One region of the Paenibacillus sp. PK3_47 genome, then DNA from elsewhere that is predicted to be linked to it. Evidence: riboswitches for the same ligand, from Rfam matches in the RefSeq annotation. Region 1 holds a riboswitch; each other region holds the start of a gene.
What was found. Region 1 has a riboswitch for cyclic di-GMP ahead of C2I18_RS10935 (flagellar assembly protein A). Riboswitches for the same ligand answer to the same signal wherever they lie in the genome.

Region 1 (7,860 bases):
CTGCCCTCCAGCTCCAGCATCAAATGATGGCGGGAAGAGCCGCTTCCGTTGGGGCCATCATGTCTGGGGAGGCCGGCTTTGGTTGCCAGAACAGCGTCCTGGCGTCTGCCTTCCAGACCGGTGCCGATGATCCGCTCCGATTCCGTGCCGGCGTAAATATTGGCGGTATCAATAAAATTAATGCCCTGATCCAGTGCGGCATGCAGAATGTTAACCGAGGTCTGCCCGTCCGCTCTTTTACCGAAAGAGTTGGTTCCAAGGCCCAGGGCCGATACCTGCAGACCGCTGCTGCCCAAACGGTTATATTTCATGATGATCACTCCTCATATTGAAATGTGTATCCGGTTCAAGCACAGATGTCTCCGCTCCGGAGAACAGCTCTACAGCTGTTTCTATAAAAAGCCGGACGGCGATTGAGGCCTCCTCCAGGGAATGGACGGCAATTTCGATATCCCTGTAAGCATCAGGGGAGAGTTCGCGGATGATGACATTCTGCGGCGGAGACAATAATGACAGCTGGGACATGACGCCTACAGCCAGTCCTTCCCTGATCATGTTCAGCGCGGTAATGTAGCTGTTCACCTCATACTTTACATTCAGTCTGCTGCCGCCTCTGCGGAACAGATCGATTACCGGGGGCTCATAGCCGGCTCTGCAGATCAGCATCGGCTCATCCTCCAGATCCTTAACACGGATCACCGGCCGGTCGCAGAGTGCATGGCCGGAGGGAAGCACAGCATACAGCTTCTCTCTGAAGAACGGAATGGAAGCGAACTCCTCATGCGGCGGAATAATCAGGCCGACATCGATAAATCTTGTCTCCAGCCACTCTTTTACCTCCGCTACCGAGCCTTCATGCAGACTGATTTCAATGTCCGGATATCTGGCTGTAATAGAGCGGATGATTTTCGGTACAAAATGTGCTGAAGCCACCGGGAAAGCCCCGATCCGGATCAGGCCTTTACCCAGCCCCTTTTCCGCTGAAATTTCCTGCTCCACCTTGTCGAAGCCGCGGAGAATTTCTCTGAATATTACGAGAATCCGCTTGCCGATATCGGTAAGCGTCAGCCCGCTGCGCCGGTCGCGGACCAGCAGCTTCACATCCAGCTCGCTTTCAAGTGCTGAAATGGCCCGGCTGACCGCAGGCTGGGTCATATTGAGCTCCACACCTGCTTTGGTGAAGCTGCCGCTCTCGGCAATTTTGACGAACAGTCGAATCTGATTGTTATTCATAACGAATTTGATATGCCCCTCATGATTATAATTCATTTCAATTATGACTAAGAGTATTGTATCATTTGGATTGAAAATAGAACAAGAGGTGAAGAGATGCAGCAGCGGAAGCAAACTATAGCTTTACTTATATTTCTGGTGATTGTCTGGGGGATCAACTGGCCGCTGTCCAAGATTGCACTGGCCTATGCTCCGCCCCTGCTGTTTGCGGGCATCCGCACAGTGATTGCCGGAGTGATACTTATCTTGACCGCTCTGCCGAAGCTTAAGGAGCTTCAATTCAGAAAGCTGTGGCCGACCTATCTGGTCTCGGCTATGCTCAGCATTGTCTTTTATTATGGCTTTCAGACGGTTGGTTTACAGTATGTGCCTTCGGGACTGTTCTCGGCCATTGTATTCCTGCAGCCTGTGCTGCTTGGTATTTTTGCCTGGATCTGGCTTGGGGAGAGCATGTACGGCTTCAAGCTGTTTGGTCTGCTGCTCGGATTCCTCGGCGTAGCCTTGCTAAGCATCGGCGGATTTACGGGAAGTATCTCTGCCGCAGGTGTTCTGCTTGCGCTGGCCAGCGCGTTCAGCTGGGCGCTGGGAACCATTTATATTAAGCGCAATGCGCTGCGGGTAGATATGCTGTGGATGACGGCGATGCAGATTATGATCGGCGGTGTCATTCTGCTGGCAGCGGGATCGGCCACGGAGAGCTGGTCGGCAATTACCTGGAACAGCGCTTTTATAATGAACACATTATTCATTGCCGTGTTCGTTATTGCACTGGGCTGGATGGTATATTTCAAACTGATCAATGAGGGGGAGGCCGGCAAGGTGGGTTCATTCACCTTTCTGATTCCGCTGATTTCTATCGGTTCAAGTGTAGTGCTTCTCGGTGAGCATATTACCTTAAACCTCGTGATCGGCATGCTGCTGATCGTCAGCAGTATCATACTGGTTAATGTAAGACTCGGCCGTGCCGCAAGGCAGGCCCATAGCTAGAACGGGATATATAGAAAAGGAGCCTTGCCAATGCGGCAGGCTCCTTTTCTATAGGCATCCTTGCTGTACAGCTATGTAAGCTGCAGCAAGCCGTAATTGCAGGATGGTTACTTCTGCAGACCGTGGCTCGTGCAGATCATATCTTTGAGTGTCTCATCAATTCTTGTCATGTATCCGCCGGAGATTAATTCACTGCTGCAGATTTGTTCAGCCCTGATCTCTCCGCCTGTCTGAATCACGCTGCCTTCTGCAGCAGTGATGTGGATCCGGGTATGCATCTCCTGCATCACAGCCACAGATTCATAAGCTTCGTCTAACAGCTTCATAAAAGCAGCCAGTACGGCATCCGTTATATAGTCGGTAAATTGGCCCGGATGGAGAAAGACCTCAAGCATACGCAGCAGCTGGCCGTAATCCCGCGGATAACCGGGACCCAGGCTGTTTAGCAGATTGTAGAGTTCACGAAGCTCACCGGGCAGATGCTCATATTTGCTTTCGAGAAGAAGCATGATAACGAGTCCGTACTTTACGCTCTGCTGGCGGGACTCTACGTTTGCGGCCAGCTGTACGGCGGCTGTACTCAATCTGGCGGTTTCCTCCATCAGCCGCTTGGTTATGATGCACAGGCGGTTATGCTTCGCCCCATAGTATCCGGAATACAGCTTACAGCCTGAAATATTCCCGCAGGCTACAATGCTGCCTGTCGCAGAAATAGTAGCATTGCTGGCATTGCCGTACAAATAGACATTGCCCAAAGCCTCGATTACTGCACCTTCGTCAAGATCGCAACCCACAATGATATCCCCCGGGAACGTAATTGCAGCCGCTGCAGGTTCAGACTTTACTGACACCATATAACTGTCCGGGAAATCAATGGTTGTATGCAGAGGGTCCTTTCCCGTTATCCGGGGCCTGCCGGAGCGCAGTGCCATAATTCCGCCGTCAGGGAGCATTACCATACCTTCCTTGAGAGTCAGCAGCATATCCCGGGGAACAGGAGCAGGCATAATACCGCCGTATACATCAAAGCCGGGAATTCCGTCCTGAGGAGGCAGCTTGCGGGCGAATATCTCCCCTTCGCTGACTACGGGTATTTCCTTGACCATCAGCCTGTCCCCAAAGCTGCCGCCCGGATTGAATCCGGTACCATAAACGGCCGGGTGCAGGATCTCCATACAGGCATTTTTTCCGGGTACGGGCGCTTTGCCTGCGGCGATACAAACCGGAAGATAGGTTGGGCTGCTCAGTTCGCTATAAAGCGCAGGAATGTTGAGGCTGCGGATGATACTGCCCTGCTCAAAGCCGGCAATAATCTGGTCAACAGTAAGCCTGGACAGCAGCCGCCCGAGATCAGGTTCTGCGCGGAGCGTGACACGGTCACCCGCAGGGCAATCCACCAGCTTCCAGGCGTATTTCTCGACACGATAGAGTGTGAAATAGGCGTTTAGCCTGTCGTCGGATACAGTAATCTGATATTGCGGTTTTTCGCTGATTTCCCATGATATATGGTCTGTGGAAGTGACTTCTGCCGGTTCACTGAGCGCCTTGCGGTTCAGCTTCAGGATGACCGGGTGGACTGCAGAGATGACCGCCGGCTTACCGCCGGGAAGAGGGGGAGTGATAAAAATCTGGTCGCTCTGGACAATAATAATTCCGTTTTTGTTCCCGCCGGTTCCGCCAGTATCCGGCGCATGATCAAAAGATGGAAGGGGCTGCCTCGCATTGCCGGCCGGTATGGTTGAATAATGCCCATCTCCGGACTGCTTGAGAGTATGCTGGGTCATGCTTGTAACCTCGCTTTTCGTATAATCAACGGCATCTGTACAGAAAAGAGCATCCTGGACCATGATAGGCGATATAGAGCACTACCCGTCCTCTTTAGACTCTATTTGGCAGCATGGCGACCATAAATGCGTCAGGTGCATTCTTAGGTCCATTGCTTTGCGTCCTGCCCTTTCGGGGAGTTTGCCTTTAAGAAACAAATCAATGAATATACATTCAGCAAGGGCCAGTTGTCTGTCGACCTGAATCGACAAAAATACTTCGTCACTGACATCTAGGACATAATAACTCTATAAACAAATTTAATTCTAGTACTTAAGAATCTGATTTTCAACAATAATAATTACATTTGACTATGAAAACCTCCCCGCAAAGTGGGGCTTTGCTCCGATGCGTATCCGGGTATCTTCCGGAACCCCAAATATATACTTTCTGATACGTTAAAAAAGAAGCCTCCCCTACAGTACTCTTGGGGAAGCTTCTTGTCTGGGATACAAAGACTATAATTTTGAAGAAACGCCCATGCCGGTTTTTCTTCTGAGCCGGAAAGAGGCGCGGGCCGGCTTAGCGCTAACCTTCTGCCCTGCGGCAGAAACAGCTGTGTAATCCGCCTGCTCGATTTCCTCCAGCACCCGGTTGAGGCGGGAGAAAACTGCCCCGAGATCACGGAGCGCAGTCAGGCTGCACTGCTCCTGCAGTTCGGAGAACCAGGCCAGCTGCAGATCACGGGTCCGGCGCAGCAGTTCCGGCAGCGAGCGTCCGCATTCGGCCTCCGACAGGGTCCTGGTGGCATAGAGGGCGATACACTCTGAGGTTGCGGAGGCTACCTCTCTCATCCAATCCGCTGCGGCATAATGCGCAGGCAGCAGGGCCAGCTCTTCTCCAATTTCTTTTACATAGGTATGAATCTTCTGCAGATGTGCTGTTGCCTGTGTCATTCCGCCCAGCTTGTTGCGGCAGGAGTAATGCGACAAAGTAAACTGCAGCTCCTTCTGCCGCTGGTCGCTTTGGGCCAGCAGCTTGCCGGAGCGGGCCAGCATGCCTGCAGCCTGCGCCGTATCGCGGCTTCCTGAGGTCAGGCTGGTTAAAGCATCCGCCAGCAGCAGGCTTCCTTCGAGTGCCAAGCCTTTTACCTTGACGAAGCCTTTGGGCGGAACGATAATCATATTTATGACCAGGGCAATCACCACGCCGATAAAAGTCTCGGCCACCCGGAATTCGATATAATGCTCCTGGTAGAAGGTGAGCGCCAGAACTGAGGTTACTCCAACCTGCGAAACGGCCTGGATGTTGATCCGGCAGGCAGTTGCTATTCCAATGCCGATCAGCAGCATGAGCAGAATGGACAGTGCGCCTACATCGAAGAAATGGCCCACAATCAGGCTGACAATTCCGCCGAGCACAATGCCTAGCAGACGGTAGATTCCTTTTTCAAGCGATGCTTTAACTGTGCCCTGGATGATAAGAATCGCTGCAAGCGGTGCAAAGTAAAAATATCCGTCATTATAAAGACTGTGCACGGCAAGCCAGGATAGAGAAGCAGCGAGCGTAATCCGTATCATATAAAGGGAAATTCCAAATTTCTCAAGCCGGTCCTGCAGACCCTCGTTCATTATATTCATCTTCTTTCAGGATAATCAGAAAATTTAAATGATTTTCAGCCGTTTTCATTATAGCACTGCTAAAGCGCCCGGGAGCGGGACAGTTTTTACGAACTTGTTAAGTTTCTGTGCTTATTTTCACAAAGTAGGCTATCGCAAATAAAGGATTAATCCTTTATTCTATATAATAGAAGTGTCGAAAGAGAGGAGGAAATGTCGCTTATCTGCGCTGGGCATGCCAATGACGATTGTCTCCCGCCGGAAGCGGGTAAAATAGGTTGTACTACATATGTAAGGGAGGTTGTTAGCTATAGCTACTCCGGAAGGCACTATTATATCTTTTGATGGGGTTACCAAACAATACGATGATGAAGAGGCCGTGTTAAAAGGTGTCAGCTTTGAAATCGAACGCGGCAAATTCTATACACTGCTGGGACCCTCGGGCTGCGGAAAGACGACCATTCTCCGTCTGATCGCCGGATTCGCCGAGCCGACTGCAGGATCCATTTATCTGAACGGCAAAATTATCAACCACATTCCCGCCAACGAGCGGCAGGTCAATACGGTATTTCAGGATTATGCGCTGTTTCCGCACCTGAACGTATTCGAGAATGTGGCTTTCGGACTGCGCATTAAGAAGCTTAAGAAGGATGTTATTAAGCAAAAGGTGCAGGAAGCGCTGCGCTTCGTCAACCTTGCCGGCTATGACCAGCGTGCCATCAATGAAATGTCCGGAGGACAACGGCAGCGTGTGGCCATTGCCCGCGCCATCGTCAACGAGCCGCAGGTGCTGCTGCTGGACGAGCCCCTGTCCGCACTTGACCTGAAGCTGCGTACCGAGATGCAGTACATTCTGCGCGAGATGCAGCAGCGGCTGGGCATCACTTTTATCTTCGTTACCCATGACCAGGAAGAGGCACTGGCGATGTCAGACTGGATCTTTGTCATGAACAAAGGGAAGATTGAGCAGAGCGGCACGCCGAACGATATATACGATGAGCCGATCAACAGATTCGTTGCCGACTTTATCGGAGAATCGAATATTGTGCCGGGCGTGATGATTGAGGACTACCTGGTGGAATTTAACGGCCACCGGTTTGAATGTGTCGATGCCGGACTCAGACCTAATGAGTCGGTTGAGATTGTTATCCGCCCCGAGGATCTGGAGATTGCTTCGCTTGAGCAGGGCAAGCTGAAGGTGCGGGTCGACTCCCAGCTGTTCCGCGGAGTACACTATGAGATCAGCTGCTACGACGATTCCGGCCATGAATGGCTGGTGCACTCCACCCGTAAAGCGGAGGTAGGCAGCGAGATCGGGCTTTATTTTGATCCGGAAGCGATTCACGTAATGCGCTTTGGTGAAACGGAGGAAGAGTTCGACAGACGTCTGGAAGCTTACGGCGAGGTGGAGAGCCATGCAGAGTAAGGGCCGGCCGTACTACCTCATCCCGTATTACCTGTGGATTGCCCTGTTCGTTATTGCGCCGGTGCTGCTCATTACCTACTATTCCCTGTTTGATCTGGAAGGGAATCTTACACTGGACAACTATGCGAATTTCTTCACCCCGGTGTATATGCGGATGATGCTGAACTCCTTCTGGTATGCGTTTCTGATCACCTTATTCTCCCTGCTTGTTGCCTATCCGGCAGCTTATCTGCTGACCCGGACGAAGCACAAGCAGCTGTGGCTGCTGCTGATTATTCTGCCGACCTGGATCAATCTGCTGCTGAAGGCCTATGCCTTTATCGGCATATTTGGAACGTTCGGACCGATTAACAATTTCTTTGATCTGCTGGGCATCGGGGAGCAGCAAATTCTCTTCACAGGCTTCAGCTTTGTGTTTGTATCCGTATATATCTTTATTCCGTTTATGATTCTGCCGATTTACAGCGCACTTGAAGAGCTGAATCACTCTCTTGTGGATGCGGCGCGTGATTTGGGCGCTTCCGGATGGACGACGTTCCGCCGGGTCATTTTTCCGCTCACCATTTCCGGGGTCCGCTCCGGCTGCATGGCCGTATTCATTCCGGCACTGTCGCTGTTCATGATTACCCGCCTGATTGCCGGCAACCGGGTCATTACACTCGGTACAGCGATTGAGCAGCATTTTCTGGTTACACAGGACTGGGGGATGGGTTCCACGGTTGCTGTCTTCCTGATCGTCATTATGGCGTTGTTCATGCTTCTCACGGGCAGGTCGCGTAAAAGAGGTGCAGCATGAGAAATAAGAACAAATTTGCAAATATCTATCTGGTG
Region 2 (7,860 bases), 1.9 Mb from region 1:
GGACACGCGTATGAGCATGAGCAAGTGTGAGTCTGGGTATGAGTAATGAGTTCGAGTAATGAGTATGAGTGTGAGTAGTATGAGTAAAGTATGCTCATGAGTATGATCATGAGTCTGAATATGAGTAGTATGGGTAGAGTGTAGTATTAAGTAAGTAAGTATGAGTATGAGTATGAGTGCGGTATTAAGTAAGTAGGAGTAGAGTGTAGTATTGAGTATGTATGAGTATGGAAAGAACTTAGTGGCGATCTGCAGTGAGAGTATGACGAAGTATGTGACGGGTGCAGTAACTGGTACGGTGTTGAGCCGCCTCGGGAGAGGCGGTTTTTTTGTGTAATGGGGTGGATATGGCTCCTGCTGAAGGCAGGGAGGAGTAAAGATACTCGCAGCTGAAATGAACGGGAAAAGTCCCGTTGATTTCACCGAAACCAGGTAGATGGCTGAAATGAGCGGGAAAAGTCCCGTTGAATTCACCGAAACCAGGCAGATAGCTGAAATGAACGGGAAAAGTCCCGTTGATTTCACCGAAATCAGGCAGATAGCTGAAATGAGCGGGAAAAGTCCCGTTCATTTCGCCGAAACCAGGCAGATAGCTGAAATGAGCGGGAAAAGTCCCGTTGATTTCACCGAAACCAGGCAGATAGCTGAAATGAACGGGAAAAGTCCCGTTGATTTCACCGAAACCAGGCAGATAGCTGAAATGAGCGGGAAAAGTCCCGTTGAATTCGCCGAAACCAGACAGATAGCTGAAATGAGCGGGAAAAGTCCCGTTGATTTCACCGAAATCAGGCCCAAGGCTGAAATGAGCGGGAAAAGTCCCATTGAATTCGCCGAAACCAGGTGGTGGAGATAAATGGAAATCACATATACCTTTGAATTTGCGCAAATTGGTCGATTTGGGGAAATGAAAAGCACATATACCTCCGAATCCTTGGATCTAGGGCGGATAGGTGAAATGAAAGGTACTAATACCTTTGAATCCGCATAAATCGTGCAATATGGTGAAATGAAAGGCACAAATACCACCGAATCCGCACCAATCGTTCATAATGGATCAGGAAATAAGAAAAGCCCCGCCTTCATCAAGAAGAACGGGGCTCCAGCCAAACCACAGGACGTTTCAAGCATTAGGCTTAAGCATGATAGTGTAACCCTAGTAATTTAATCTTTAGTAATTCAAGCCAAGTAATTTAAAAACATTAGGCGAGTTTATTCATGAAAAGACGGGATCACCCTACATATCACTCTACATCACTCTATATCACTCTATATCATCTCTCTACATCACTCTTCATCATTAGCCCCAGGGATACTGACATTTCCCGAATCTGTTACCCCAGGAGCAAACTCTACATTCAGAGGGTTCTTGGTTTTATAGTAATATAGCACCTTATAGCTGCTGTCGTAGAACAGGATCAAAAATTCCTCTTCACCATAGCTGCCAACCGTAGATGTATCGTTAGTTTGCAGGAAGTTCCGCTGCAGGGCTGCATTCTCAACCGTAAAGCCTGCTTCACCGCCGAGTTCTCTTTTGGAAGTCACTGTGTAATAAGAGACCCCTAATTGTTCATTATTAAGTATCTCAGATACATCCAATGTGATGTTGTTTATTTCTCCGACATATTTGCTGGTAATTTGAACGCCCTCAGTCAGCCCGCTGGCTGTACCATCCAGTATTGGCCGCTTGATCGTAAATTCGACCTTTTCAGTATTGTATGCAATAGGGGCATTACTCTGGTCATAGAACACAAGCGTAACATATAGTTCACCCGGCAGGGCCGGACCAGGGATGTTATATCTCTCTAATACTGAAGTTTTAAATATAGGATATGTGGCGTTAGGCACCTGATTCTTCAAATTGTCCTGGGTGAAGGGCTGCTCTGAATAATAGGCTTTAAATGACTTCGCCAGATTTGCAACGGATTCAGGCAAATATCTAAAATTAACATCCAGATGAGTTCCATTCAACATAGGAAATTCCAAATTCCTGGTTACTCCCCCTATCCGGAGAATAGAGGTCAGCGGTCCACTAAAATGCAGCGTTTGTAGTGCAGCTTCAGCCTGCTCCAGTTTTGCAAGATAGGAAGCATCCAGCTGCTGGCGCTGGCTATCCGTTAGAGCATCATAAGCATGTCTGGCTTTTTCGAGATTGTACTCATCATCTAGTGTAATGGCATCGGCAGCCGGAAGGAGGGACAACAGTATCCGAGCCTGATCCAAAAGCTGTTGCTCTGTATATGTAGCCTTTCCCTGATAATAGCCCAGCACCTTCAAATTATTATCATAAAAAATAATTAAATACTGTTGATCAGGCAAGTAGCTGTATTCAATCTCTGTAAAATATTTGGTACTGTACAGATACGAAACATTATTGAAATTCAGCCATGTTTCCGGTTTAACCTCATAAAGCTCTCCAGTAAATTGTGAAGCGACAGTGTAGTAGGCAGCCTGCTGTGAATTCTGTTTTAAAAATTTGCTGACATCAATTTCAACGGAATTTTCGGTTTCACTTTTCCTGATATCAATACCATCTGTAATTTGTAAAATTGGACTTTCCCACACAGCCTTAACAACGGGCAAATTCAGCGGCTCACTATAATAAGCTGTAATATCCCCCTGTTTATCATACAAAATCACATTAAGATACTCATCCGGTTGAGATTGCAGATAAAAGACATTTACTGCATCGTTAAGATTGTACTTGTACTCGTTATCCAGCTCTTTCAACTGTGAGGGATCCAGCGGTCTGTTACTGGTCGAATAGCTGAATTTGTCTGATGTATACCTCAACAACCCTGGCATATTCTGTGCATCAATCTTAAAAGTGGAGCTGTTCAAAAAATATTTGTCATCCGCCGGCAGGATGTTATTGAAATAGGGATAACCCAGACTCCCCAGCGGACGCAGACTCCCGATTGCAGCCACTGCAGCGTGTAGTTTTTCCTGGTCTTCTATGCTGACGTTTAATTTTTGCTCATCAGACAGAGCATCGAATTTTCGCAAAGCACCAGCTACGGCATCTTCATCAGCAAGGGTTAAGGCAGAGACATCCGGCAATGAATGGATCCGGGATATTGCTGAATCAACAGCCTTTTGTCCGATTCCGGCCCAATCTCCTGCATAGTAACTTACCGCCTGAAGATTACGGTCATAAAAAACGATGTAATAGGTCCGCTCCAGTCCGAACTCAAGATACACACTGCGTTGATCATCTTGACTATATAAATAATCCTGACTGGTTAAGACCTGATCAATATAAGCCGGGTTATCAGTTGTATCCGTTTCGTAAGTATTTACCGAGTAATAATACGCCTGGTTTCCTGGTTGTCCAAAGACCTCTGTAACATCGAACTGGACATAATATACATCTTCCCCAACCGATACTTTGGAGGCAGTCACACCTTCAGTTATTTCAGCAAATTGCGCTGACTTGGTGGACCTGATAAGCTTCCCGTCGATCTTCTGTTTGTAATAGCCTACCGGCTGGTTATTGGCATTATAAAAGACCTGTGTAATATACGGGTCCGTAATTCCCTCTAATTCAAACTCATATATTGGATAGTTTAAGACTCTGGAAGTAAAACCAAAAGGCTCATAACGAAAATCCCCGCTTAATAACTGCTCAACGGGAATTGAACCATTCGTAAGGTATTGATTAAAATGATCGAACTGTGCAGCGGTCTCATCCGGTACCAGTGTAAGATCTATATTCAAATTAACCGAGTTAGCCATAAAAATCTCTTCATTGACACCAATTCTGACTCCATCTACAAAAGGAATAGCTAAGGGTGCAGGCGTTGCTGCTGGTGTCGGTGTTGCCGCCGGTGCAGGATCTGCTGCGCTCCCGCCGCCTGTACCACCGCCGCCACCGCCTGTTCCGCCACCACCCACCGCAGCGGTTGTCGCTGTAGGCGAAGGTGCCGGTGCCGTGCTGGCAGCCGGTGTTGCTGCAGATTGTGGAGTTTCTTCTGCAGCGCCGCCTGCTTTTAATGCCGAGGATGCATCGATGAGTGACAGGGACTCTGCACGGGTTAAAGCCTGCACGGGTGCAAAAGTGCCGTTCGGATATCCTTTGAGTATTCCTGCATTTACAGCTGCGGCCACGCTTCCTTTACTCCATGAGGCAATTTGTCCGGCATCGCTGAACATTTTTAAAACTTCAAAACTTCCGGGATCCAGCTTCAGCAGCTTAGAGATAACTACTGCCGCTTCCTGACGGTTAATCGGGGCATTGGGCCGTATTTCGTTGTTATAGCCCTGGATATAGCCGGCAGCTGCTGCTTTTGAAATCTCACTGTATGCCCAGCTTGCGGGTGGTACATCCGAGAAGTTCAGTGCAGCCGTTTCTGTGAAATGAAAGGAGCGGTTAACCAGGGTAAAGAATTCTGCTCTGGTTATTGATTGATTGGGTTTCACCGAGCCGTCCTCAAAACCTTTTAGCATTCCGCTGTCCAGCCAGCTCTGAATGGTTTTTTGTGCCCAGTGCCCTTCGTAATCCTTAGTACTTGTTGCCTGAGCCGCCGCTGTCCCGGCTGAACCCAAAAGCATGCTGATTCCGAGTATTCCTGTCCATAATCCATTTAACTTCCTGCCCATCGATCGTTCCCCCTGAGTTATGTATGTTCCTTAACGAATGCTTTTGCAGCATGCCTTTCTTTCCAGCTGTCTCTGATGTGAAAATCTTCTATTTGGCAGGAAACAAGTTCCATATTATCTCACCTATATGTAATAGTAAATCAGTTATTTTGAATAGGATTAAGAATCTTTGAAAAGTCAACAAACCGGTGAACAAACGACTATTTCCGTCTGCTAGAGGCGGGAAAACTCCGCTAAACTGTGCGGGAGTTGAGGCCTTGATACATGCCTATATTAAAAGACAGCTGAATCAGAACGATTCAACTGTCCATGTTTTTATACGAAGCTTATATTATCCGGCTGAATCCGTTCCTGCAAAAATCCTTAAATGACGCCCTCTCCTCCAATAGCAGTTGCAGTGAATGCTACGGGTCCAAAGAGATTTAAAGTCGAGGCGCTGCTATTTTCAATGATCAATTCATAGTTATGGACTCCAAGATAAGGACCATCAACCCACAGAACGTTAATCTGAATATCAGTAGTTGTAGGAAAGTTAAAAAAGGATCTATAAATGTCGACTCCGGCACGGCGGATGATTACAAAAAACGAGCTGTTAGCAGGTGCATTAATACTGAAACTACCATTTAACTCAACTCTGCTGGAGAAAGAGGCAGGATTAGCCGGGCTGATATCTACTTGCGCAGTAGCCAGACTTGCTCCAGCTCCAGGAATTCCCGCGATCGATGTAACAACAGCAAACGGATCCAGCGGGATTTTAGCCTGTGAACCATAACTGATAATTGTTGCCATTCAGCATCACTCCATTTCAAGGGTATACATTAATATATTGGAGAACGGCAACGGTAGATTGGACATACTTCCTGATGATTTTATACATTTATTCTTTTCTTAGCTTGAAATAATGCTTGTTATTACTCTATAATATCGAAATAGGATAAAAGTACTAAATTGAATATATTTTTAGGGGCAAAACCACTGAAAAGTGGTGACGCAAAGCTGTAGGGGCTAAAGTTCTCAGGAACCATGCCAGCCAGTTGCAAGCAGGGACCCCTTTGTTTATATTGGGGTTTTTTGTCATTTGTTTACATAATACATCAGGGGAGCTGCAACAATGAATTTAACTGTGAAGAAGAAGCTTTTAGGAGGATTTTCAGTAGTACTTATCTTGCTTGCATTTGTTACCTTGGTTACATTTATTCAATTCCGGACGGTAGACAGCAATTATTCCGAGGTAATTGAAGACCGGCTTCAAAGAATTTCCCTTATTAATGATATGATTGACTCTGCAAGGGACGAGCAGCTGGCTGTCCGTGCTTATCTGGTTTCCGGAGAAGACAGGCACCTGGACAAATTCAATCAGGAAAGGGAATTGTTTGATAAGAGTGCTAAAGAATTTTTAAATCTGGGCCTGCTGCCTGACGCAAGAGCTTTGGCTGAGGAACTCATATCAGCTGAAGTAGATTACAACTCTACAGCCCAGAAGATGATCAATTATAAAGGTCAGGGGAATGCACAAGGGTATGTGTACGTTATGCAAAGTGAAGAAATCCCCCTTACGGAGAGAATCGCACAGCTGGGGGAGGATTCGGTAGTTCTTCAGGAGCAGAATATGATTGACACCAGTGGTAACCTGTCACAGCAAACCAACAGAACTACCAATTTCATTCTTCTGATTAGTATATCGGCTATAATTTTTGGCCTTGTCGTCGCGGTTGTGATCAGCTTAATCATCTCCAATCCGGTTAAAGCTGTTGCCAAGGCTGCAAAGGAAATTGCCGCAGGGAACCTTGCCGTAGAAGATATTCATGTGAAAAATAAGGATGAAATCGGTGAACTGGCAGCATCCTTCAACCAGATGGCCGGTAACCTGAGAGATTTAATCAGTCAAGCCAGCTTAACGGCAGAACATGTAGCTTCTTCTGCTGAGGAGCTGATGGCAGGTGCTGTTGAGACCAACACGGTTACAGAACAGGTGGTAGCCTCCATTCAGGAGGTTGCAACAGGAACTGAAGTTCAGGGGAAAAATACTGCCGAGAGCGCAAACGCTGTCCGGGAGATGGCGACCGGTGTGCAGAGAGTTGCGGACACGACATCGCGGATTGCAGATTCTGCATCGGATACGGCAAAACAGGCTATGGAAGGAAGCCAGTATCTTGCCAAAGTTACCGGCCAGATGGATTCTATCTATAACTCGAATAACCAGACTCATGCTGTAATTAAGGAACTGAATGCACACTCCCAGCAAATTGGTGACATTATCAGCGTCATTACAGGGATTGCGCAGCAGACAAATCTGCTGGCACTGAATGCAGCGATTGAATCCGCGCGTGCCGGTGAGCATGGCCGGGGCTTTGCCGTTGTCGCCGACGAGGTAAGGAAGCTGGCTGAGCAATCGAGAGTGTCGGCAGAGCAAATCTCGGAGCTGATTACACATATCCAGAACGCAACCAGCCAAGTGGTTGGAATGATGGATGCGGGTACCCGGGAAGTATCGGAAGGCATGCAGCTCGTTAAGGAAACTGCCCGGACGTTTGATACCATTATCGGATCCATTGAACAGGTAAGCTCAGAAATCCAGGACGTATCCGCCATCGGCGAGCAAATGTCAGCCGGGGTAGAGCAGGTAAGTGCATCGATCGATGAGGTCGAGAGCATTTCCCGGATTTCTGCCGCTAACATCAACGAAATTGCTTCCGCTTCGGAAGAGCAACTGGCTTCCATGCAGGAAGTGAACGCAGCCGCTTCTTCACTCGCCAGCGCAGCAGAGGATCTGAGAGCTATGATCGGGAAGTTTAAAATATAAGCGGCTGCCTTGTGAGCTGCATTAGTATACGGTAGTTTGTTTGAAGAAGACGTGTACCGGACTTGATCGCTGTAAACGATTAGTCTGGTGCACGTTTTTTTGCGGGTAAGAAGACAACAGATTTTATTTACTATTTAGGTATGAGTCACGCCGCAGGTGATCATGCGGAATTGTTAATCCCCTCCCGCCAATAGCAGGAACTCTATCAACACGAGCTTTTCCCGCCATCCGTGAGAGGGGATCATCTTCACCAATTACTATTTATAATATGACTTGCAATTTCACTACGCTGCCCAAACAGACGTTAACCCCCGATAGCAAGCGCGCTGAAAATAACCGGACCGACGACAACCACTTGCGAGTCTGCATCCTGATTTTCGACAATCAGCTGGTAGTTCTGTACGCCTGCCGGTACGTTGATATCCACCATGTGCAGGCTGATGATACCATCATCATTAAAT
Region 3 (7,860 bases), 3.3 Mb from region 1:
CCGTGGAGAAATTCGGAACCATCGATTATTTTGCCAATAATGCCGGGATTGAAGGTCCTTCAGGCCTAGTGGAAGAGATCAGCGTCAAAGCGCTTGACATGGTGTACAACGTCAATGTGCGCGGTGTCTTCCTTGGTCTGCAGTATGTGATCCCTGTAATGAAAAAACAAAAATCCGGCGCAATCCTCAACACTTCCTCCTTGGCAGGATTGATGGGAGCCTCGGGAATGTCACCATACATTATGTCCAAGCATGCGGTTGTAGGCCTGACCCGTGTAACGGCCAATGAGCTTGCACCGTTCGGCATTCGTGTCAATGCAGTCCTCCCGGGCACCATCAACACCCAAATGATGCGCAAAATCGAGACCAACTCCGGCAGTGCAGACTCCTTCAAAGCAGCCAATGAAGCTACAACGCCAATGGGACGCTATGGAGAGCCTGAAGAGGTAGCCGCCGTAATGAACTTCCTCCTGTCTGAAGAAGCTTCATTCGTAACAGCTTCGCTTTACACAGTAGACGGGGGAATGATGGGACAATAAGGCAGCAGCGATAAGGGTGTGTAATAGTATTAATTAAAAAGGGGTTAAGCCGTCTGCCTGGGCAGCGGTTTGACCCTTTTTTGCGTGATTTCTTACACGGGTCCGGGAGCAGGATTATACCTAAGTGGAATTTCTCCTGCTATTTCTTCATCTATTCATGTAATCAGGATGCTAGCGGGAAAATCTCCACTTATATATTCCCAATCCGCCCGTAATGGTGAAAAAACGCCGTATTAAATGGAGGTTTTCCAGCTAAGCTGCATAAATAATGAAAATTGGTGAAATTAAGTGGAGAAAATCCCTTTAAAGAATCAGATTTCCGCCCTGAACGTTCTGCCCAGCTGATCCCCCAGGCCGAAGTAATGACGGAAATTATAGATCAGCGGACTCCATTTTTGCGGATCGATATGACTGCCGTGAGTAATAATATCCTTATGGGCATGCACTTGTACTGCCCTGGCCTCTATGACCGCAAAATCAGGAGAATGCTCCGGCACCCGGATATTCAGCACAGCGGCTTCGATTTGCAGCGGACATTCGGCTATACGTGCCGGCTTTACAGTCACTGAAGCAGCAGGCGTTAGCCCGCTGGCGGCGAATTTATCTTTTAGAAAAGTGAAACCGTATTGCTGCTTATCTTCCGGAACAGGATATTTGCCGGTATACGGAGCCAGCCGTTCCACCTCTTTCCAAAGCGAAGGGCCCGGGATATTCACTACACACTCAGGGTGCCGCTCCAGGTTATGAAACGCTTGTCCGCCTATGCCCAGTCCGAGCACAATACAGTCTCCGAGTGCCCAGGAGGAAGAGATCGGGCTGATATTTACCGTGCCGTCTTCATTTAAAGTGCTTAGCAGGATTACCGGAGTGCCGTAGTACAGAATGGCGGGTTTAATCATTTCTGATGGCGGCAGCTGGTTCGTATTATTCATGGAATAGTTCCCCCTGTTGATGTTTTCTGCTCCAATTGTATAATACATATAGTTCAAGTATCATCGAAGTATGGAATGCAAAGAGGGTGTCAACAATGAAAACCGCTTCAAACCTGGCTCAGATTGCAGCTCTGGTGAGTGAAGATTCGCGGGCTGTAATTTTATCTGTTTTGATGGATGGAAGATTTCATGCAGCGGGCGAGCTCGCCTATATGGCAGGGATACAGCCGCAGACAGCAAGCTTCCATTTGGCAAAAATGGTTCAGGCGGGTGCAGTTGCCGTTGAAAAACAAGGAAGGCACCGCTACTACGGAATAAAGGATCAGCAAGTTGCCCAGGTGATGGAATCTTTATTGTTCCTTGCGCCTCCGGTTGAAATCAAGTCGCTGCGGCAGTCAGCAGAAGATCAAGCGCTCCGTTATGCACGAACCTGTTATGATCACCTGGCGGGGAGTCTGGGCGTCCAATTGACTAAGGCACTCCTGAATACCGGTGTTCTATGTGAAGAACTGGAAGGGTATGAGGTTACCGGATACGGGGAAAAGATTTTTACAGACCTTCTGATTGACCTGGAGCAGGTGAGGAAGAAAAAGCGGTCGTTCTCACACAAGTGTCTGGACTGGAGCGAAAGACGCCACCATCTCGCCGGCGCATTAGGAAATGCCATTCTGGAAAAGCTGCTGGAAATGCATTGGGTGCAGCGGCACCCTGCGTCACGGGCTATCAGCATTACTTCCGAGGGGGAGAAGGGGCTTAGAGAAGTGTTTTCGCTGGATATCAATGAATTGGCGGTATTAGGCAAAAATAAATAAAGACCTGTCCCCCGAAACGGATTCGGACAGATCTTTAGGATTCACTGGGGCCAATACACTCTATCTCCTGACCGGAACAATCCGGTTGCGGCCCTGATTTTTGGCTTCATAGAGCGCTATGTCTACAGTTTTGAACAAATCGCTCAGATAAGCTGAGGCGTCCTCAGGTTCCGGGACCGAGAAGCTGCGGATACTCAGCAGCCCCATGCTAATGGTTACGGATACAGGATGCTTCGCATTTTCGATGTTTATCAGGTTCGTCTCAATGCCGGATTTGAAGATTTCTGCTAACTGCAGCGCCTGCGGCTCATCGGTGTCCGGTAAATAAATAATGAATTCTTCACCGCCGTAACGGGCCAGAATATCAGCGGGTCTTAACGACTCCTGAAGCCTCTCAACCGTACTGCAAATTACAGCATCACCGGCCAAATGCCCGTAACGGTCGTTCACCGTCTTGAAGTAATCGATATCCAGCAATATTAGTGCTGAGGGGGTTTCAACCTCGCGGCTCCTGATGACCTCCTGCTCCAGCTGCTGGGTCAGATAATGACGGTTATAGCATCCGGTCAGGCTGTCGGTAATCGCCATCTTCGTCAGTTTGCGGTTGCTCTGGAACAGCTCCTCCTGGACTTTAATCAGGGAAGCGTTGCGTTCCTGCAGGATCGAATTCTGCTGATTGGTCTCGTCAATGAGCCGGCGGAGTTCCGTAATGTCCTGGAATGTGATTATCCGTCCGACCCTGACATTGCTGACCATGATTGGTGCGGCATGAATGCTGATGAAGAGCTGTATGCCGGGGTGGAACAGTTCAATTTCAGCTATTTCATGCGGCCGCTCCCGGTATTTATGCAGGAAACGTTCCATCCTGACTGAATTTCCGGGTAAAAAAGCGGCCATCTCAAACCGGTCACCAATGGTCAGATGTCTGTACGGATAGAGGGCCTGATTGATTTCAATGACTTTCTCATGATCATCGAGCACCAGGACTCCATATTCCATCGTATCTATGATATCCTGATGGGCAATGGTGACAATATCAAACACTTTATCCTGGTGAATGGTAACAATAAAGAAAATGGCTGATACTACAATGCCCAGCGAGGTAAAGCCCGGAATAACAGGCAGGAAATCGTCCAGCACCACATTGAGAAAGACATCAAGCATCAGGAACACAGTGACTGCTATGATCCCTTTGAGCATGTTCATGATCTGATTTTTGATCCGTCCGGCCTGCCCGGAGACAAGCGCAACGTAAATAATATAGAATGAAACGATGGCATGAATGATAAGAATCAGCATATTCACCCAGAATACCGGGCCATAAGTTCTTTCGGCATATCCGCCGTTAACCGGCTGCACGAACCAGCCGTTCGGATTCAGCACTACACCCAAAGAGGAGAGAAAGGCCGGCACGAACAGCAGCATTAATATTTTCCGGTTCAAAAACTGCGACTGGCCTGACAGCAGGATTGTGAAGAAGATCCAGCCGGTGGTCAGCAGCGAAGCATCCACAAAGGCAAGCTTTACATAAAACAGCTGATAGACAGGGTCATCTACGGTTTTGATGGCGAACTGGCAGTAGGGCCATACCATCATGGAAAAATGAAAGAGCAAATAGACTTTATGCAATTTTGTAATGGTTACGGTAGCAAATATGTATATGAATAATAGAAACAAAATAAAGCACATGATGAGATCAATCCATGACTCCAAAGCCACCGGGCCGCACCTTCTTGCTATTATGGAAGTGATATTCTACATGGGTCTGAAGTCTTATATATTGATTTTAATATATAATTAGTATGAAAATTTTTCAAGTTTTTTAGAAGTTTAAACTAAACGTTACTATCTTTTTGCAGGAGGGAAACAACATGAAGTCGGTTACTGTACAAAGTCTAACGGAGAAATTTCAGCTTGAAGTGCTGGCGGGAGCCAGCCGGATGGACCGTCCAGTTACCCGTCCGCGCACGCACAGACCGGGGCTGGAGTTTGTCGGATATTTTGATTTTTTTCCTATGGAGCGGGTACAGGTGCTCGGCCGTAAGGAAATTAACTATTTATTGACGCTTAGTGTGGAAGACCGCAAGCTGCATATCGGGAACATCGTCAAATATCATCCGCCGTGTTTTATAGTGACCTCAGGCCAGCAGGAGATCCCTTATTTGACACTGTTCTGTGATCAGGAAGGGATTCCGCTGCTGCGGACAACAGACACAACCACTGAGTTCATTGCCAAGCTGGACAGTTATCTGGTCAAAACACTTGCGCCGGAAATGTCTATTCATGGTGTATGTGTGAATGTATCCGGTATAGGTATTCTGCTCAGGGGCAAATCCGGAATCGGCAAAAGCGAAACTGCACATACGCTCATCAGAAGAGGCCACCGGTTTGTGGCAGACGATATAGTGGTACTAAAAAAGCTGGGGCCGGCTACACTGCTCGGTACCCATAACGAGACCACCCGCGAATTCCTGGCACTGCGCAGTGTCGGCCTGATCAATGTCGTCAGACAATACGGACGCAGGGCTTTCCAGGATGAAACGCGGATCGTGCTCGATATTGAGCTGGCCCCATGGCGGGAGAATGCGCTGAACAATGAGCTGGAGGTCGTTCCCCAGTTCACCGAATATCTCGGTGTCCAGATTCCGCATATGGAAATCCAGCTTCAGCCGGGCCGTGACGTTGCCGGCCTCATTGAGGCGGCGGCCAACAACTGGTATCTTAAGCAGCTTGGCTACAGCGCGGTTGAAGAGTTTATGAAGCGGATCGAAGATGGAATGCAGTCTTAAAGTTACATATAACAACCAAAGCAGCAGTTAAGGACCGTATTTTTTACAGCCTTAACTGCTGTTATTTTAAATATTCAAAATATTCAGATATTGCGAAGAAAAAGAAGGAAATATGACTGCTGCTGTCGAAATATAAATTCACATAGATAATAAATACCAAAATATGTTTTATTCTGAAGCGCCAGCTGATGAACAAAGGCAACTCCGCCGAAAGGCGGAAGACGCAAAGCTACCGGTCTAAACCGCTTCAAAGCGGCATGACAGCGGGGATACTCATATAGTTTGGTTTTTTGTTGTCTAAATACAACAATAGTAGATTAGTAGACATGTTGAGGAGGGTTTTGCCGGGACAATATACATAAATGGAAGCAGAGTTCTGCAAAATGTTGAAAAATTTATGATTATTTGTCTGAAAATATCAAAAAAGAGGCAAGAAATGTCGATATTAACTAAGCTATGTCATGAATTTCATTGCTGAGCTCATGAATCTCTCAGCTTAGAATCAAAACAATCAGAGGAGTGTCAATACAAGATGATCGCAGAAACTAAGATGTATCCGGAATCCAACACTATTTTTATCAGCCTCCACGGTTTTGCCGATTTGGATGAAACCATCAAAGAAGTAGATATTTTCGAGAATAATATGCCGTCATTGCCGCTTAAAGATATGTCCCTAATCATCGATTGCAGTGATATGGCGCCATTCAAAGCTGAAATCCTGCCTGTACTTGAACGCTGCTACGTTTTGTACAACGCGTTTAAGCATTGTGTGCTCGTCAATCCGCAAAAGGTTGTTGCCAAATCCCAGCTGCAGAGAGTAGCTCCCAAAGCCGGATTTGCAGGACACTTTGTAGATACCGTTGATGAAGCTTGGGCGATTGTGAAGGGTTAAGCGTTAACGGGAGATCAAATTCTTTTCAATGAAATACATTACAAATCTACTGGCAAAGGGTGGTCAAACTTGGCTAATGTGAGAATAGTAAGTACTGAAGTGTACCATCCGGCAACGAAGGTCAGCAATGAAGAATTGGCTGTCCAGGCGGGGGAAGCAGCAGGGAAGCTTATCGGGATTTGGGAGTATTTTGGACGCAAGGATCGTTATTATGCAGAGAGCTATGAAGAAAGCACGCTCTTTATGGGAATAGAAGCGGCAAAAGCATTACTTAAAAAAACCGGGCTTGCCGGAGAAGATCTGGATATGATTGTATTCTCCTCAGGCACTCATGACTTCAGCGCACCGACGGATGCTGCTTTTGTTCACCAGGCTTTAAAGGGTAAAGAAAATTGTATTGTGTATGACAGCAATGCAAACTGTGTAGGGATGGTTGTCGCTGCTGACCAGGCGGCCCGTTCTATGATTACGAACCGCAAAGTGAAATACGCGCTTATTGTAGGATCGGAACAAATTGCCAGGTTTTATAAAGAAGGGGACTTGGCGTCAAAAGGTCTCTGCGGAGATGCGGCCTGCGCGGTCTTGTTGGAGCGTGTAGAGGACACAGACGCCGGTCTGATTGATTCCGCATACTACACCAATACGCAAAGAGCCGAGGATATGCAGTTTCCTGCAGGCGGGATGACACAGATTTACGGCGAGCATATGACGCTTGAGGAGAAGAAAATTTATCTTCATCCGGAATATAACGTCAATGTGGCATTCCCGACAGCGGTAACGAATATTGAAATGCTGCTGCAGGAGCATGGACTGCAGAAAAGTGACATCACCCACTATATTCTCAGCCAGCTGAATCTCAGTGTCATCAAAGATATTGCCGGCAATTTGCAGGAAGACATTACTAAATTCCCGTACATTGGCGATATCTATGGCTACACAGGGACCAGCAGCCCGTTCATCACGCTTCATCATGCCATTAAAGACGGCACCCTGGTTCCAGGGGACCTGTTCGTACTGTGGTCTGTCGGAGCGGGGATTACCAGCTGTGCCACCCTGTGGAAGCTGTAATCCGATTTCTGCTGAGTTAAGAAGCAGCATCTATACAATTAATCAGACCCTGTGCCGGCCGGCACAGGGTCTTTTCAGTCCGCCAATCCGATGGCAATGGACGGTGACTTCGCGGGATCGAGCAGGGCCATCAGCTTAAGCAGATTGCTCTCGGACATGGCAATGCAGCCTGCTGTCGGCTGGTTTGCGCCCTTCCAGATATGCAGAAAGATCGCGCTGCCTTTCCCGGACACTACCGGAGCAGTGTTGTATCCTATGACCACAGCATATTTGTAAAGCGGGTGCTGAAGACGCTCATAGGAAGACCAGCGCAGGCCCGGATGACCGTCATAGGTTACCCACTGGTTATACTGTTCTGAAGCAGGATCATCAATCCAGAAATCCTTACTGGTTGTTTTCGTATATTCAAGCTTGAGATTCCCCGGTGCATCACCGGTTCCGAACGCCGGACCCAGCGGATACACACCGGAAGGCGTCCGCCCGTCTCCTTCTCTGATTTTACCGGTACCTCCGCGGCCCAAAGTTACGGGAATGCCGGCCAGAGCCGGGGACCATTTACCGTCACGCTTTTCATATAAAGTTAACAGCCCTGTTTGTGACTTTGCGGTTCGTGCAGTAACCACAACGGTCTGGCTGGAATTTAGAAGTGCAGCCTTGTAAGGCCAGGAGGCGGTGAAGCCCGCAGCAGAGGTCCGGTGAGCAGCAGGGATATACAGAAGAAGGAAGAGCAGCGCCGCGGCAATCAGAATGGACAAACGTCTGAACATATCAATTCCCCCTTTACTGCTTATTACCTCAGCAGGTTCCGGGGGAATCCGGGTTATGCGG
Region 4 (7,860 bases), 980 kb from region 1:
AAAGCTCCATGGGGTCTTTCCGTCTTGTCGCGGGTAACCTGCATCTTCACAGGTATTAAAATTTCACCGGATCTCTCGTTGAGACAGCGCCCAAGTCGTTACGCCATTCGTGCGGGTCAGAATTTACCTGACAAGGAATTTCGCTACCTTAGGACCGTTATAGTTACGGCCGCCGTTTACTGGGGCTTCGGTTCATAGCTTCGGGTTACCCCTAACCACTCCCCTTAACCTTCCAGCACCGGGCAGGCGTCAGCCCGTATACTTCGCCTTGCGGCTTCGCACAGACCTGTGTTTTTGCTAAACAGTCGCTTGGGCCTTTTCACTGCGGCCCCCTCGGGCTATTCACCCTACCGAGGCACCCCTTCTCCCGAAGTTACGGGGTCATTTTGCCGAGTTCCTTAACGAGAGTTCTTCCGCGCGCCTTAGAATTCTCTTCTCGCCTACCTGTGTCGGTTTGCGGTACGGGCACCTTCTCCTGGCTAGAGGCTTTTCTTGGCAGTGTGAGATCATGACCTTCGCTACTGTAATTTTCGCTCCCCATCACAGCCCAGCCTTACGGTGTGCGGATTTGCCTGCACACCAGCCTCACTGCTTAGACGGACATCCATCAGTCCGCGTCACTACCCTCCTGCGTCACCCCATCGCTCATAGCGGATTACGGTGGTACAGTAATTTCAAACTGTTGTCCTTCGACTACGCCTGTCGGCCTCGCCTTAGGTCCCGACTTACCCTGAGCGGACGAGCCTTCCTCAGGAAACCTTGGGCTTTCGGCGGATCAGATTCTCACTGATCTTTTCGTTACTCATACCGGCATTCTCACTTGTGTACTCTCCAGCGCTCCTTACGGTACACCTTCAACGCATACACAACGCTCCCCTACCCCTGATGCATACGCATCAAGCCATAGCTTCGGTGGTGTGTTTAGCCCCGTTACATTTTCGGCGCAGAGTCACTCGACCAGTGAGCTATTACGCACTCTTTCAATGGTGGCTGCTTCTAAGCCAACATCCTGGTTGTCTGTGCAACTCCACATCCTTTCCCACTTAACACACACTTGGGGACCTTAGCTGATGGTCTGGGCTGTTTCCCTTTTGACAATGGATCTTAGCACTCACTGTCTGACTCCCGGCAAGAAGTAAATGGCATTCGGAGTTTGACTGAGCTTGGTAACCCTTGCGGGCCCCGCACCCAATCAGTGCTCTACCTCCACCACTCCATTCACCGAGGCTAGCCCTAAAGCTATTTCGGGGAGAACCAGCTATCTCCGAGTTCGATTGGAATTTCTCCGCTACCCCCACCTCATCCCCGCACTTTTCAACGTACGTGGGTTCGGGCCTCCAGTGCGTGTTACCGCACCTTCACCCTGGACAGGGGTAGATCACACGGTTTCGGGTCTACGTCCACATACTTAGTCGCCCTATTCAGACTCGCTTTCGCTGCGGCTCCGGCTTCTCACCTTAACCTTGCATGTTAAACGTAACTCGCCGGTTCATTCTACAAAAGGCACGCCATCACCCATAAAAAGGGCTCTGACTTCTTGTAAGCACACGGTTTCAGGTTCTATTTCACTCCCCTTCCGGGGTGCTTTTCACCTTTCCCTCACGGTACTGATTCACTATCGGTCGCCAGGTAGTATTTAGCCTTAGCAGATGGTCCTGCTGGATTCATACGGGGTTTCACGTGCCCCGCACTACTCGGGATCCGTCTCGGAGGGGTTAAACTTTTGGCTACAGGGCTTTTACCTCTATCGCGGGCCTTTCCAGACCTCTTCGCCTAACCTAACCTTTTGTAACTCCATGTGAGACGTCCCACAACCCCAGGAGGCAAGCCCCCTGGTTTAGGCTGTTCCGCGTTCGCTCGCCGCTACTGACGGAATCACTATTGTTTTCTCTTCCTCAGGGTACTTAGATGTTTCAGTTCCCCTGGTCTGCCTCTACACATCCTATGTATTCAGATGTGAGTGACTGCGAATTACCACAGCCGGGTTTCCCCATTCGGACACCCCCGGATCAAAGCTTGCTTACAGCTCCCCGAGGCAGTTTCGTTGTTCGCCACGTCCTTCGTCGGCTCCTGGCGCCTAGGCATCCTCCGTGTGCTCTTATTAGCTTAACCAACGCTACGGTGTTTCGCTTGTTCGCTCATCTTGTTTTGAATAGCGCATCCGGATCACTCCGTACGCTAGAATATTCAAAGCCAAAAGTCGCTTCACAATCGAAAACCTTCGCTTTCAGCATCGCTATTAAATCTTCACTTGTTTACACAAGTTCAGCTTAAAGGAATGTTCTAAAACGCAAATTCGTTTCGGTATCCAGTTTTCAAGGATCAAGTGTTCCGGATTTAACCCCGGAAGAAGATCATATCATATTTCAAAACCTCTTGACTACAAGCAAGTTTTGGAAAAGATATGCCTTTGAGAGCTTAAACTCTCAAAACTGAGCAACGAGTGAGCAACTAACCGACCGGTTAGATTTAAGATTTGAATGTTTCCGTTGCAGGAAACGATTCTCCATAGAAAGGAGGTGATCCAGCCGCACCTTCCGATACGGCTACCTTGTTACGACTTCACCCCAATCATCTACCCCACCTTCGGCGGCTGGCCCCCTTGCGGGTTACCTCACCGACTTCGGGTGTTGTAAACTCTCGTGGTGTGACGGGCGGTGTGTACAAGACCCGGGAACGTATTCACCGCGGCATGCTGATCCGCGATTACTAGCAATTCCGACTTCATGCAGGCGAGTTGCAGCCTGCAATCCGAACTGAGACCGGCTTTGCTGGGATTGGCTCCACCTCGCGGCTTCGCTTCCCGTTGTACCGGCCATTGTAGTACGTGTGTAGCCCAGGTCATAAGGGGCATGATGATTTGACGTCATCCCCACCTTCCTCCGGTTTGTCACCGGCAGTCACTCTAGAGTGCCCAGCACGACCTGCTGGCAACTAAAGTCAAGGGTTGCGCTCGTTGCGGGACTTAACCCAACATCTCACGACACGAGCTGACGACAACCATGCACCACCTGTCTCCTCTGTCCCGAAGGCCGCCTCTATCTCTAGAGGATTCAGAGGGATGTCAAGACCTGGTAAGGTTCTTCGCGTTGCTTCGAATTAAACCACATACTCCACTGCTTGTGCGGGTCCCCGTCAATTCCTTTGAGTTTCAGTCTTGCGACCGTACTCCCCAGGCGGAGTGCTTACTGTGTTAACTTCGGCACCAAGGGTATCGAAACCCCTAACACCTAGCACTCATCGTTTACGGCGTGGACTACCAGGGTATCTAATCCTGTTTGCTCCCCACGCTTTCGCGCCTCAGCGTCAGTTACAGCCCAGAAAGTCGCCTTCGCCACTGGTGTTCCTCCACATCTCTACGCATTTCACCGCTACACGTGGAATTCCACTTTCCTCTTCTGTACTCAAGCGATCCAGTTTCCAGTGCGACCCCAGGTTGAGCCCAAGGTTTAAACACCAGACTTAAATCGCCGCCTGCGCGCGCTTTACGCCCAATAATTCCGGACAACGCTTGCCCCCTACGTATTACCGCGGCTGCTGGCACGTAGTTAGCCGGGGCTTTCTTCTCAGGTACCGTCACTCCGATAGCAGTTACTCTACCGGACGTTCTTCCCTGGCAACAGAGCTTTACGATCCGAAAACCTTCATCACTCACGCGGCGTTGCTCCGTCAGGCTTTCGCCCATTGCGGAAGATTCCCTACTGCTGCCTCCCGTAGGAGTCTGGGCCGTGTCTCAGTCCCAGTGTGGCCGTTCACCCTCTCAGGTCGGCTACGCATCGTCGCCTTGGTGAGCCGTTACCTCACCAACTAGCTAATGCGCCGCAGGCCCATCCCGTAGTGACAGATTGCTCCGTCTTTCATTCTTCTTTCAGGAGAAAAAAGAAATTATCCGGTATTAGCTACCGTTTCCGGTAGTTATCCCAGGCTATGGGGCAGGTTGCCTACGTGTTACTCACCCGTCCGCCGCTAAATTAATTTGAAAGCAAGCTTTCAAATTAACTCCGCTCGACTTGCATGTATTAGGCACGCCGCCAGCGTTCGTCCTGAGCCAGGATCAAACTCTCCAATTAGTATTGAAAAGAGCGATAGCTCATTTTGAAACATCTGACGAGAATTTGCATTCTCATTTTTGGATCTCACCGAAGTGATTTCCAGGTACTCACTCGTTGTTCAGTTTTCAAAGATCAAGCTCGTTGTCACTGTCGATTACATCGTCAGCAGCAACTCTTATAATATATCACGTTTGTTTTAGAAACGCAAGCTTTTTTTGAAACGAATTTTTCAGTTCATTTCGTATTCAGCTGCACGCCTTTAACAACGCTTAGTTATAATACCCCATCTTACGACAAAAAAGCAACCCTAAATCAAAAAAAGATGAACTGCTTAATATTTAAGCAGTTCATCCCGCTATTCAAACTATATAAAAGGCTACCCTTAGTATACTTTAGCAGCTGCATATTTGCTTGCCACTTTGACAAGACCAGCATCCTTATTGTTCTTACCCAGACCAGCATCAACAGTAGTGTCTACAGTAATCCATTTGCCATTAAGAAAGACTTCATTCCATGCATGGTACTCAGCAACATAACTTGTCTTGCCCATGACCAGCTTGGTTGGAATTCCTTCGCTGCGCAGCATTGTAGCAAACAGGGATGCATAATCGTAGCAAATTCCTTTTTGGGTAGTCAGTGTGTTGTTGTTGTTCGGAATATAGTCGGCAGGTACATTAGCGGCCAGTTTATAGTCGTATTTCACATTAGAAACGATATAGTTATAGATTGCTTTTACCTTAGCTTCATCAGTTGTCTTGCCTTGTGTAAGCTGTTTTGCTTTGAGGACTGCCGCATCGGAAGCGTTCCATTTCACATTCTGTACCGAACTCAAGTATACGGAGTTGGCATTGCTGAGACTAAGATTCACGGATTCGCTGGAGATCACTTTGTATTTGTTGCCTGTTGTATTCTCAAGTACGGAGATCTTGTAAGTCCCATTACCTTGTTGAAGCGGGAACGTCTCGGTAGGCTTGGAGGCATACAGGTTGTAAGTGTAGCTCTTGTCACCCTTGCTGATCATGACCTTGATACGCTTGTCCTTAGGAACATCATAAGAAACTGCCACTACGCCTTGATTTAATTTCGATGTATTTAACCAGCCGGAATCAACACTTGCTGCCTGAGCTGTATTAACCTGAACGGAAGTCACCACAACAAATAAAGTTAACAGCATAAAATAAATCTTTTTCAACTGATAAAACTCCTTTCGGTAGCTGGCTGCCATCCTTACGGGAAGGCCCTTTAGCTTTGCGTCCCTGTCTTTCGACAGGTTTGCCGTTATCGTATAAGCTTTATCTGTCCAGGAAATCTATTGAAAGATTAATAGATTCTGCCTTAGAACAAACAAAAAAAGCCTCTTCATTCGGTAGCTGGCTGCCATCCTTACGGGAAGGCCCTGTAGCTTTGCGTCCCTACCTTTCGATAGGTTTGCCGTTATCGTGTTTAGCTTTTATAGTTATATACTAGCATATATATTTCTATTATCAATACCCGAATCCATAGATTTACCATTTTTTTATTAAAATTTTAACGTTTTTCATAGGTTTGTCATATTTGCTCAATTTTTATGATAATTTGGCATGGATGATCAGGCGGTGTGTAGGATCCACCAGCGGATCGCATGTAATCAGGGTAAGAATTTTGTCTTGGTTATTCCCGTCCAGCACAGAGATATCAGTAGGCTCTACAATAGAAATATCATATACCTCGTACTGGTAGTCCGCACCTGCCGTCTTCACCGAAATCATATCCCCAATCGCAACCTCATCCAGCCTGTTGAACAGCCTTCCGGCGGTTCGTGATCTGTGGGCGGCTATTGCCGCATTGCCAATCTCCCCGAGCGGCGCTGTTTCTGTCATATGCGCGGCAGCATGCTTCATATTGGCCTTCGTGGCCCCTTCCAGCACAGGCAGCTTCAGATCAATTTTATCAATTGCAATAATTGCAGTGACCTTCCCTCCGACCTGAACCTCTGGCTCGGCCTGCTTAACCGGCTGTACTTCCTCTTCAGAGGCCGATTCTTCCGCAAGCAGTTGAGTGACCTCCGCATACCTTTTTGTAAGCTCAGGCTCGGGTGTAGTGGAAGGCGCGGGTTCACTGTAGGCCATTTCCGCTTCTTTCAGCAGTTTTTCCTGCTGTCTGTCGTTATACCACTCATTTGCTGTAGGATAAAGAATAAGCAGAATCCCCGCAAGAATGATCAAATACGAAAACTTGCGCAAGACAATCACCTCCTGTCAGTTATAGAAGCTGCAGCTCCTGCCGCTCTCACCTATACCTTTAGAATACCCATTTACGGCTGCCAAAAAAATTAATGATCACAGTGACGAACGTAACCAGCACTTTTGCCGCGAGCACCTGAATGCCAAAGCTGTCCGTAAGCACATGAATAAGCAGTACCGAGATGCCCAGCACAATAAGATTCAGTATGATAAACCTGATCAGCTGCATCCGGTCAAAGCCTGCTGTGTTCCCCTTGTTACGATCCCGGAACGTCACCTTCTTGTTCCATATGAAGCTGTTGGCTGTCCCGGCGCTGTAGGAAATGATCTGTGCGGGTGTATTAAACATACCTAATGAATGCAATAGTGTGAATACCGCAAAATCCACAAGCGTGTTCAGCAGGCCTACGGCATTGAATTTCAGAAACTGGATAACATCCGAGCGGAGCTTATGATCTTTCATATTCACTGCCTCTCCGCTGTATGCTCTCCGGCTCCCCTTCACGGTACCCTCTGGTTTCACGGACAATATAGAGCGGTCTGTCTTTCGATTCATCATAAATCCGTCCGATATACTCCCCGATGACGCCGAGCAGCATCAGCACGATTCCGTTAAACAGCAGATTGACACCTACTATAGAAGTCCAGCCTGGGACGGTCCAGGAGGTGAACAGCTTTTGGAACACTACAAAGAACAAATATAAGAAGCTGGAGAAGGAGAGGAAAAAGCCCACATAAGTGGCAATCTTCAATGGCTTATGCGAAAAGGAAGTGATGCCGTCGAGCGCAAAGCGGATCATTTTTTTTAGCGGATATTTGGTCTCCCCGGCAAAACGCTCCTCCCGTACATATTCCACCATCGTCTGCTTAAAGCCAACCCAGCTCACCAGACCTCTGACATAACGGTTCTTCTCTTTAAGCCCGCGCAGCACCGCGCAGACTTTCTGGTCAATCAGCCGGAAGTCTCCCGTATCTGTAGGAATTTCCACACTGGTCATACTGCTCAGCAGGCGGTAAAACAGCTTGGCGGTAACTTTTTTGAATATAGTCTCCCCGTGCCGCTTCAGCCGTTTGCCGTAAACGACGTCGTAGCCTTCTTTCCATTTGGCGATCATTTGCAGAATCACTTCCGGAGGATCCTGAAGATCGGCATCAATCACGACGACCGCATCGCCTTCAGCATAATCCATTCCGGCCGTAATCGCGATCTGATGCCCGAAGTTGCGGGAGAAATCAATCAGCTTGACCTGCCCGTCCCGGCTGCTGATATCACGCATAATCTCCGCGGTACGGTCCCGGCTTCCGTCATTGACAAAAACCAGCTCGTAGGCGTCACCGCACCGGTCCATCACTTCCTTGAGACGCTGATACGTATGCTGAATGACTTCCTCCTCATTGAACATCGGGACAACTACACTATATCTGGCTTTCACCCTTGTTCCCCCTAAAAGTTTTGTTTAGCATGGACTGCCCGGTCCCCTAGAACACCCAGGAAGGGAACCAGCGCAGCACTACATTTACATATTCTCTATCTACCACCATACCGGAAAGCACAGGATAGAACATTACAAACAGCAGCAGCGCTA

Region 2: it holds a riboswitch for cyclic di-GMP, as region 1 does, so the genes downstream of both, C2I18_RS02355 (methyl-accepting chemotaxis protein) here and C2I18_RS10935 (flagellar assembly protein A) in region 1, are expected to answer to the same signal.
Region 3: it holds a riboswitch for cyclic di-GMP, as region 1 does, so the genes downstream of both, C2I18_RS24845 (hypothetical protein) here and C2I18_RS10935 (flagellar assembly protein A) in region 1, are expected to answer to the same signal.
Region 4: it holds a riboswitch for cyclic di-GMP, as region 1 does, so the genes downstream of both, C2I18_RS15265 (transglutaminase-like domain-containing protein) here and C2I18_RS10935 (flagellar assembly protein A) in region 1, are expected to answer to the same signal.

What each region holds. Positions count from the first base shown of each region.
Region 1 is NZ_CP026029.1:2,434,659-2,442,518, reverse strand. Features, by position in the region: gene C2I18_RS10950 (aldo/keto reductase) at 1-311, opposite strand, end outside; gene C2I18_RS10945 (LysR family transcriptional regulator) at 301-1,233, opposite strand; gene C2I18_RS10940 (DMT family transporter) at 1,330-2,220, shown strand; gene C2I18_RS10935 (flagellar assembly protein A) at 2,328-4,004, opposite strand; cyclic di-GMP riboswitch class I at 4,109-4,200, opposite strand; gene C2I18_RS10930 (FUSC family protein) at 4,503-5,624, opposite strand; gene C2I18_RS10925 (ABC transporter ATP-binding protein) at 5,905-7,029, shown strand; gene C2I18_RS10920 (ABC transporter permease) at 7,019-7,825, shown strand; gene C2I18_RS10915 (ABC transporter permease) at 7,822-7,860, shown strand, end outside.
Region 2 is NZ_CP026029.1:489,899-497,758, reverse strand. Features, by position in the region: gene C2I18_RS02370 (hypothetical protein) at 239-886, opposite strand; gene C2I18_RS02365 (S-layer homology domain-containing protein) at 1,285-4,149, opposite strand; partial or broken gene C2I18_RS29770 (S-layer homology domain-containing protein) at 4,264-4,443, opposite strand; gene C2I18_RS02360 (hypothetical protein) at 4,960-5,385, opposite strand; cyclic di-GMP riboswitch class I at 5,552-5,638, shown strand; gene C2I18_RS02355 (methyl-accepting chemotaxis protein) at 5,762-7,399, shown strand; gene C2I18_RS02350 (hypothetical protein) at 7,704-7,860, opposite strand, start outside.
Region 3 is NZ_CP026029.1:5,704,650-5,712,509, forward strand. Features, by position in the region: gene C2I18_RS24820 (SDR family NAD(P)-dependent oxidoreductase) at 1-539, shown strand, start outside; gene C2I18_RS24825 (flavin reductase family protein) at 851-1,471, opposite strand; gene C2I18_RS24830 (ArsR/SmtB family transcription factor) at 1,567-2,283, shown strand; gene C2I18_RS24835 (histidine kinase N-terminal 7TM domain-containing diguanylate cyclase) at 2,344-3,972, opposite strand; gene hprK (HPr(Ser) kinase/phosphatase) at 4,155-5,072, shown strand; cyclic di-GMP riboswitch class I at 5,260-5,349, shown strand; gene C2I18_RS24845 (hypothetical protein) at 5,605-5,964, shown strand; gene C2I18_RS24850 (ketoacyl-ACP synthase III) at 6,043-7,032, shown strand; gene C2I18_RS24855 (L,D-transpeptidase family protein) at 7,107-7,799, opposite strand.
Region 4 is NZ_CP026029.1:3,416,104-3,423,963, reverse strand. Features, by position in the region: rRNA gene C2I18_RS15275 (23S ribosomal RNA) at 1-2,112, opposite strand, end outside; rRNA gene C2I18_RS15270 (16S ribosomal RNA) at 2,513-4,070, opposite strand; gene C2I18_RS15265 (transglutaminase-like domain-containing protein) at 4,435-5,244, opposite strand; cyclic di-GMP riboswitch class I at 5,259-5,339, opposite strand; cyclic di-GMP riboswitch class I at 5,415-5,495, opposite strand; gene C2I18_RS15260 (class D sortase) at 5,618-6,283, opposite strand; gene C2I18_RS15255 (GtrA family protein) at 6,333-6,737, opposite strand; gene C2I18_RS15250 (glycosyltransferase family 2 protein) at 6,724-7,677, opposite strand; gene C2I18_RS15245 (glycosyltransferase family 39 protein) at 7,754-7,860, opposite strand, start outside.